One region of the Rhodococcus sp. NPDC056743 genome, then DNA from elsewhere that is predicted to be linked to it. Evidence: riboswitches for the same ligand, from Rfam matches in the RefSeq annotation. Region 1 holds a riboswitch; the other holds the start of a gene.
The links. Region 1 has a riboswitch for cyclic di-AMP ahead of ACFRFQ_RS20925 (C40 family peptidase). Riboswitches for the same ligand answer to the same signal wherever they lie in the genome.
Positions count from the first base shown of each region.

Region 1 (4,390 bases):
GACGAGGCGGAGACGATTCTGACGCCGTCCGATCCGAGCCAGCGCACCACGAGCGCCAGTTCCTCCGGTGGCGCTCCGCGAAGTGGTGAGTTGTCGGGAAGTGCGGTCTCGGCCGACGCGACGAGAGCGTCGACAACTGGCATGGGATGGGTGCCGGCACGGGCGAGGCCGGCGGAGGCGAGCCTGCCGGCGCGGATGACGGCCAATTCCCAGCCGCCTTCCGGCGCGGGTCGCGCCAGTACCAACTGATCCAGTGCAGCGACGGCGGCAAGCTTTTGGGTGCGTCGCACTGCTGCGGCAACTGCGGCCGTCCGGTCGCGCAGTCTTGCCGCGTTCTCGAACAGCGCGGTGTCCGAGAGTTGCTCGATGCGCTCCTTCATTCGCTGAAGAGGTGTGTCGTGTACGCCGGCGAAGAACTCTCGAACTTCTGCGACTGTGACTGCGTATCGGTCCGCGGTGTCGTCTCGAGGTGCCGGGCACGAGCTGAGTTCGCGTGCGGGGCAGGCAGGCCCGTGAACCGCGCCGTGGGGGATCCGCTTGGTGCAGGTTCGCAGGCCGGTGAACTCGCACACTGTCTCGGCGATCTCCTGTGCGCTCGCGCGCGAGGTGAACGGTCCGATCGAGTGTGGGGCGGGGGTACGCACCACGGACAGGCGGGGAAAGGCCTCGTCCGTGAGGACGATCCACCATCCGCGTTTGGGGAACTTGGAGCGTCGGTTGTAGGGCGGGGTGTGCGCAACGAGGAGTCGGAGTTCCCGTACGCCGGCTTCGAGAGCGTGAGCACACTCCACATGGTCGACCCGGGTGGCCAAGGCCACCATCTCCTTCATCCGGCCACGCGTCTCGGAACCGGTGAAATAGCCCCGGACGCGGCGGCGGAGGTCCACTGCCGTCCCGATGTACAGAGCTTCGTCGGACGGGCCACGAAAGAGGTAGACGCCGGGCCTTCGTGGGAGGTCTGCGGCGAAGGAACGTTTGGCGCGTTGGTGAGCCGAGATGTTGGGGAGATAGTCGATCAGCTCGCTGTAACTGTGTACGCCTTGATTGCCGACCCGATCTATCAAGCCGTGGAGCACGTCGACAGTGGCTCTGGCGTCGTCGAGCGCTCGGTGCGTCGGTTGGGTGGAGACGCGGAACAGATGCGCGAGCGCCGAGAGCTTCACGGAGGGGGCTTCGTCGCGGGTCAGGACACGTCTGGCGAGTTTGACGGTGCAGAGGACTTGGAACGGCGGCCACGGCCGGGCCGTGCGGGAGGCAGCCGCCTTGAGGAACCCGATATCGAAGGGAGCGTTGTGGGCAACGAGAACAGAACCCTTCGCGAACTCGAGGAAGGCGGGAAGGACGCGATCGATGCGCGGAGCATCGATCAGCATTGCGTCGGTGATGCCGGTCAGTTCCACGATGTAGGGCGGGATCGACCGCCCGGGATCGACCAGGGTTGCCATCTCGCCGAGTATCTGGCCGCCGCGAATCTTGACGGCACCGATTTCGGTGATCGAATCGGTGTCAGCGCTTCCACCGGTGGTCTCGAGGTCGACGACCACAAACGTCGTCTCGCTGAGCGGAGTGTCCAGTTCGTCGAACGACAGTTGACGGCCGATAGCCGGATCGGCGTCAGCGGCGGCGGCGGTGACAGCGTCGGCATGACTCACAGCGCAGGACAGTAGAGGGATGGTCCGACACGAATCGGCCACCGTGGCTGGAAGGACCTCCGAAAGTTGAATTCGGGACTATCGGGCGTCGGACACACTCCGGCATTTGGTCGCCCGTGACACAAAAGAGACGAGCGTCACAGTTGGGCGATTTTCGACGTTCGCCAGTGCCTTCGGTCCCGCCTTCGGGTGAGGTGGATCTGCCGGTGTTGCCTGCCGTGTGCCGACGTGTAATCCGCGTCGGACGAAAAGGGGCCTACCGGTACGTAAGTAGTGCTGATCTGGGACAAACCCCGGATTGCCGACCCTGATCGAATTGGTGCGATTCGTAAGAAGTGAGGGATGGCGTCACGGAAACCGGACGTATCGTTATCCCGTTGTGACCGTTTTGGCGTATCGAGCGCGACTGCGCGCAAATTCGGATGAATCGCGCGCGAATTCGGCGATGCGGTCGACATCGCCGCGATCATTTCGTAATCTTCCTGAGACCTAACGAAGTCTTGCCGGGCCACACAGGACCGGCATCGTCAGGAACCGCCTAATCGGGATCTCCGCGAGGAACCCGAACCGGGAACCCAAGTTTCACTGGGGTGAATCCCGCCTGGGGCGTAGCAAGCGTTATCGCTACGGACCACGCGGGTAGGGCTGATCTTCCCAGCCCGAACCCGTCAGCTAACTCGGTCGGCGGACGAATGGAAGAAATGGAGCACCCCTTAAAGTGGCGTCACAAAGTTTGAAGCGTTCGGCAACACTGGTTGTCGCCGGCGCACTTGCAGCCGGAGCCTTCGCTACCACCGCTGCGCCTGCCTCGGCAGACCCCATCACCATCCCCGGTGTCGGTACGTTCGACATCCCGGGCGTCTCGATCCCCGAACTTCCCGTGATCCCCGGTGTCACGGACAACCCCGCGTTTGCACCGATCGCACAGGCCGCACCCGTCGCTCCCATCTCCACCCTTGGTGAGCAGGCTGTTCGCGCCGCAGAGAGCAAGCTGGGCGCCCCGTACGTGTACGGCGCGGCAGGCCCGGACGCGTTCGACTGCTCCGGTCTGATCCAGTGGGCTTACAAGCAGGCCGGCCTGAACATCCCCCGCACGAGCTACGACCAGGCTGCTGCCGGTGTCGCAGTCGCACAGTCCGATCTCCGTGTCGGTGACGTCATCTCCTTCTACGGCGGATCGCACTCGGGCATCTACGCGGGCAACGGTAATGTCATCCACGCTTCGACCGCGGGTCAGCCCGTGAAGCTTGCACCCGTGTCGTCCATGCCGTACGACGGTGCTCGCCGCTTCTGATCCGGTGTCACTGATCGGGTACCTGTGAAGGTCGACCTGATCCACTTGAAAAGGGGCAGTTCCACTCTGCGCAGATGTGGGCCTCGAATCAGCTGATTCGAGGCCCACATCTGTTTTTCGGTTCTGGGGTCGGAAGCCGACGGGTTCTTCACACCGTTATCGCTACTGGCGAGTAGACACAAACGTATGCCATTCCGTAACCTGATCGAGACATTAGGCGCCGCGGACGGGTAGTGTGTGTAGTTGACATCTGGCTAACAGATTCCGACCCGCTCCCGCAGGTATCACCAGCAGGCATCACAAGACATGAGACGGAGAGTCGCGTTCCGTGGTTTCATCGAGTAAGTACAGCCGAGTTCGCATCGCACTGACGGTCGGTGCGCTGGCCATCGGGCTTGTCGCATTGCCCTCGATGCCCGCCACTGCAGACCCGGCGATCACGAATCCCACCGAGGCGCTCGAGAAGCTCGGTGAACTCGCCCGAGTGTCCGAGCAGACCAACGAGGCTTTGCACAACGCCCAGATCGATCTCGACGCGAAGACGTCCGTGCAGCTCGACGCGGAAGCTCGACTTGCCGAGGATCAGGGACGGTACGACGTGGCAAAGGCCAAGGTTGCCGAGGTCGCGCCCGCTGTGAACCGTATTGCGACGGCAAATTACCAGGGCGCGCGGACTAATCGGCTCTTTGCCTTGATGGTCAGCGATTCGCCGCAGCAGCTGCTCGATCAGATGTCCGCACTCGATGTCATCTCCAACGACGCGGCGGTGCAGGTCCGCCAGTTCAACGAAGCGACGCTCGACGCTCGACAGGCGGCGGATGCTTCGCAGCAGTCCGCGGATGCGGCACGAGTTGCGGCCGATCAGGCGAAGGCGCTCAGTGACGATTTGCAGCGCAAACAGAGTGAACTTCAGGCTCAGGTTGCCGAGGTGACCAAGGCGTTCGACGATCTGACCGACGCCGAACGTGTGCAGTTGAGCGGGTCGACCTTTCCGGACGGCGTCGACGCCGGCAAAATTCTAGCTAACTTGACTCCGGGGTCTGGCACCGCGGCATTGCAGGCCGGTTTGACCCGCATCGGTGATCCGTACGTCTGGGGAGCTACCGGCCCCAACGAGTTCGATTGTTCCGGTCTTGTCGTGTGGTCGTACAAGCAGATCGGCAAAACTTTGCCGCGGTCCAGCCAAGCGCAGGCAGCCGGGGGTACACCGATATCGCGTGACCAGTTGCAGCCCGGCGACATCGTCACCTTCTACAGCGACAATTCGCATGTCGGTATCTACGCCGGCGACGGCAACATCCTCCACGCGTCGACGTTCGGCGTACCGGTGAAGGTGGAGTCGATGGCAGGTATGCCGTTCTCGACTGCTCGCCGTTACTGACCAGCGCATCCTCGCAAGTGGCTCGGCCGCTGCGACTGGGGGTTCACTCCGTCTCCTACACTC
Region 1 is NZ_JBHTZI010000009.1:29,250-33,639, forward strand. Features, by position in the region: gene ACFRFQ_RS20920 (DEDD exonuclease domain-containing protein) at 1-1,652, opposite strand, end outside; cyclic di-AMP (ydaO/yuaA leader) riboswitch at 2,178-2,355, shown strand; gene ACFRFQ_RS20925 (C40 family peptidase) at 2,371-2,946, shown strand; gene ACFRFQ_RS20930 (NlpC/P60 family protein) at 3,275-4,327, shown strand.

Region 2 (4,390 bases), on a different contig from region 1:
AAGCCGAACCGCAGAAGCAACTCGTGGGAGTCGAGATCCACCTTGCTGTCGGTGAAGGCAGCGAGCAGGGGCTACTGATCTGGTCGATCAAGACAGCCTGACCACTGACAGAAAAAATGCCCTGCACGTCTCATCGGAGTGCAGGGCATTTTCTTTCTCGAATTGGTCAGCTGTCGAGCTCGCGTGCCACGGCGCGGACAACCTCGGAGATCCGCTGTGCGGTCTTCCGGTCGGGGTACTTGCCGTTGCGCAAGTCAGGCTGAACCTTGGCCTCGAGCAGCGTGATCATGTCTTCGACCATGCCGTGTAGTTCATCCGGTGTGTGCTTGCGTACAACCGGTTCACGTCGCTGCGCAGATGCGCCGCGCAGTGACGGGGCAGGCTCGAGCACCTTCAGGCTCAGTGCCTGCGGACCGCGTCGACCGGCAGCCATGCCGAATTCGACTTTCTGACCTGCTTTCAGGCCCTCGACACCTTCAGGAAGGGCAGACGCACGTACATAGACGTCCTCCCCTTCCTCCTGCGACAGAAAGCCGAAACCCTTTTCGACGTCGTACCACTTCACCTTGCCGGTAGGCACCGCGTTCACCCGCTCATCACTCGTCTGGGACGTGCGTCCCACTACTTTCGGAAGGCTCGCGTACGAGCCTCAATGGTCCTGCTCACATCACTCCGGACGAAGAAAATGCCTTCGGTCGAAGAATGCAAAAGAACGCGCCCCGAACTTGCTTGACGGGACGCGCAGTCGGTTCACAGTCTACCTGTGACGAACCGGTCTCGGCACACGCATTTGCTGGGCACTACCCTTGTAGCTGTGGACACTCAACCGAACCCGAGCACTTCCGACACCCGAAACGGCCTGTTTCGAGTCGCGATGGGGTTGTTTTTCATCGGACTCCTCGCGCTCGTCGCCATCTTCGCGATCAACATCTTCAGCGACACACCGCCCGGATTGGCGCTGTACCTGATCTCCCTGGCGTGTCCGGTCGGTTTTCTCCTGGCCATCGTCTACACCTTGAGGGCGGGTCGTCGCGCCCGCTGATCTCCCATCACCCCAACCGAAAGGTCACCGACCATGAGACTTCTCCTGAACGTAATCTGGCTGGTCTTCGGTGGATTCTGGTTGGCCTTGGGTTATTTCGCCGCAGGCATCATCTGCTGCATTCTGATCATCACGATCCCCTTCGGTATCGCCGCCTTCCGAATCGGCATCTATGCCCTCTGGCCGTTCGGTAAGACCGTCGTCGACAAGCCGACGGCCGGTGTCGGTTCGATGATCGGCAACGTCATCTGGGTGATCATCGCCGGTATCTGGCTGGCGATCGGGCACATTGTCACGGCAGTGGCGATGGCCATCACGATCATCGGCATCCCCTTGGCCGTCGCGAATCTGAAGATGATTCCGATCTCACTGATGCCTTTGGGCAAGGAGATCGTCGACGCCAACCGCGTGAACTACGCCTAGCTTCCAATCCCCCGCCGATAACGGTGTGACCTTCGTCACATTACGAGTGGATAACGGAATAGCCACAAGAGACCCTTCACTGCGGAATCCTTCACTACCTGGGAAGAGTCTCCTGCGCTTTGGCTGCCGGTTTGTATCCCATTCGGCGCGCCGCGTTATCAAATGGTGACATGAGCGGTGAGAGCCGTTACCGTGAATTCCGGCCGGGAAACTCCGGCCACCTCCGGCCCGCCGCGCCAAACCTTGTCCCGCGGGTACCGGAACTTCCCACTTTCGAGCATTCCAGGGACAAGGACGGGGGACCCACAGTCCTCTGTGAGAGCAGAAATGTTCTCCACCTGACACCGGTTCGACAAGCAACACAGTCGAACCTTGGGGTGAAGCCAGACCCTTTCCAGCCAGGAAAGGCGAGGCCGGGCAACCTCTCAGCCCGAACCCGACAGCTGACCTCGCAGGCGCGTGTGGAGAGGAATTCACGATCATGAGCGGACGCCATCGCAAGCCCACCACCGCAGGCCGCACTGTCGCCAAGGTCGCCGTCACCGGCGCCATCATGGGTGTAGCAGGACTCGCAGCCACCGGTACCGCCAGCGCTGCCCCCGATTCCGACTGGGATCGCCTCGCACAGTGCGAAGCGGGCGGCAACTGGGCCATCAACACCGGCAACGGCTACCAGGGCGGATTGCAGTTCTCCCCCAGCACCTGGAACGCACACGGCGGCGGCGAGTACGCAGCCACCGCGAACAACGCGACTCGCGAGCAGCAGATCGTCGTTGCCGAGCGCGTGCTGGCCAACCAGGGATGGGGCGCTTGGCCGTCCTGCTCCTCCAGCCTCGGCCTGAGCAGCGGCGCAACGCAGCGTTCCGCTCCGGCCACCACACCGGCCGCACCCGCCGCACCGGCGCAGCAGGTCGCTCAGACCGTCGCACACCCGGTCGCCGACGCCATCGATCAGGCCATCGCATTTGCCGAGGCCAACGGCATCGTCGTCGATCCCCAGATCCTCGCAGCAGCAGACACCGCGAAGTCCTTCCTCAAGTAGGACGCGAACTGCGCGTTCCGCTCGAACGCCCCCAGCTACGACGAAGGCCCGCACCGATTCGGTGCGGGCCTTCGTCGTAGCTGGTTTAGCGGTTGATGACGGTGTACGGGTGGATGTAAGGAAGTGACTCCACCGGTAACGGGAAGGTGGTGTCCTCGCCGAACGGTGAAAGTCCACCGGAGCGGGTCGATGACAATTCGGTCACTGCGTGATCTCCGTCTGCAGTTTCCGGCCATCCTGGATCTACATAGTGCTGCTTCGAATTGTTGGCCACGAAGCCATTTTGACAGGACTCCGTTACGCCGTACATACCAGGTCTCTAATCTGATACCTGATGACCGAAATACGTGGCACCCAGGCGGGCACTTCCGGCGCCGACAGTTTGACCGAATGGCTGTCGGCGCGCACTGACGCCGAGTTGACGGAACTGCTGCGTCTGCGGCCGGATCTGGCAGTGCCACCGCCGAGCACGATGGTGGTGCTCGGCGGACGCGCGCAGCAACGCGCGTCGGTCAGCAGAGCAGCCGACGAGCTGGACACACTGGACTTCGGACTTCTCGAACTCCTGGCGCTCGCCGGTGCCGAGGAAACCCCCATGACGCGCGCGGAGTTGAACGACGCGCTCGCTGCACGCGCCCTCACCGGCAAGGGCAAGGTCACCAAGAAGGCAGTCGACTCGTCGCTTGCGAAGATGCGGGCTTATGCGCTCATCTGGGGCACGGATCCGATCAGTATCGTCCCGGCTGCCATCGACACGATTCCGTGGCGACTGGGCCGCGCTCTCGAACCCGCCGAGTCCATGTCGGAAGCCGAGATCACCGCGGCGCTCAATTCGCTCGGTGAACGCGAACGTGGTCTGCTCGAGACCCTGGCCAACTCGAGCCCCATCGGCCGAACCCGCGACGCGGCTCCTGAAACGCCCGCAGATCGTCCTGTGCAGAAACTCCTGGCGGCTGGTCTACTCCGGTGGCTGGACGAGCAGACGGTGGAGTTGCCGGCGACGGTACGACAGGTCATTCGCGGCGAACCGGTCTTCGATCCGACAACACTGACCGCGCCGGTGATCACCGGCGACAAACTCAAACCTGCCGACGTGAATGCGGCAGCCGCGGGTGAAGCACTCGAGTTGGTTCGCCAGAGCGAAAACGTGATTGCCGTTCTGGGCGCCGCACCGGCCCCGGCACTGCGCGCCGGTGGACTCGGTGTGCGTGAACTGCGGCGGATCGCGAAGGCCGCGGATCTCGACGAGAGTCGGCTCAATCTTGTGGTCGAACTCCTCGCCGCCGCCGGGCTGATTGCCAGCGGCACCCCGGACCCCGCGCCTGCGTCCGACACTGCGGACGACTACTGGACTCCGACGATGACGGTCGACGGTTGGCTCAACTCGACGACGGCCCGGAAGTGGGAGGTCCTGGCGTCGGCGTGGATCGACGTCCCCCGAGTCCCTTGGATGATCGGGATGCGCGATCCGTCCGACAAGCCGATCGCTGCTCTGGCGGAGGAAGGGCGTGCGCCGTCTGCACCGCGAGACCGGGCGTCGATTCTCGGACTCTTGGCCGAACTCGACAGTGGACAGAGTGCCTCGCCCGCCGAGGTCAGCCGTCTGCTTGCGTGGCGTCATCCCCGACGGAGCGGGCGGCTTCGGACGTTTGCAGTCGAGAACACCCTGGCGGAGGCGTCGGCTCTCGGATTGGTCGCGCGGGGCGCGCTGAGTTCACCGGGCCGGGCGATGTTGCACGGCGGCGACGCCGAAGCCGAAATGGCGGCGGCGCTGCCGAAACCGATCGACTACATCCTGGTGCAGGCCGACTTGACGTTGGTCGCTCCCGGTCCGCTGGTACCGGACTTGCTCGAGCAGGTGACCTTGGTGGCCGATATCGAAT
Region 2 is NZ_JBHTZI010000011.1:166,196-170,585, forward strand. Features, by position in the region: gene ACFRFQ_RS25105 (DUF2771 domain-containing protein) at 1-101, shown strand, start outside; gene ACFRFQ_RS25110 (cold-shock protein) at 167-580, opposite strand; gene ACFRFQ_RS25115 (hypothetical protein) at 815-1,042, shown strand; gene ACFRFQ_RS25120 (YccF domain-containing protein) at 1,076-1,465, shown strand; cyclic di-AMP (ydaO/yuaA leader) riboswitch at 1,721-1,939, shown strand; gene ACFRFQ_RS25125 (transglycosylase family protein) at 1,947-2,507, shown strand; gene ACFRFQ_RS25130 (hypothetical protein) at 2,593-2,781, opposite strand; gene ACFRFQ_RS25135 (helicase-associated domain-containing protein) at 2,842-4,390, shown strand, end outside.
Region 2: linked by a shared signal. The riboswitch ahead of ACFRFQ_RS25125 (transglycosylase family protein) and the one ahead of ACFRFQ_RS20925 (C40 family peptidase) in region 1 are both predicted to bind cyclic di-AMP.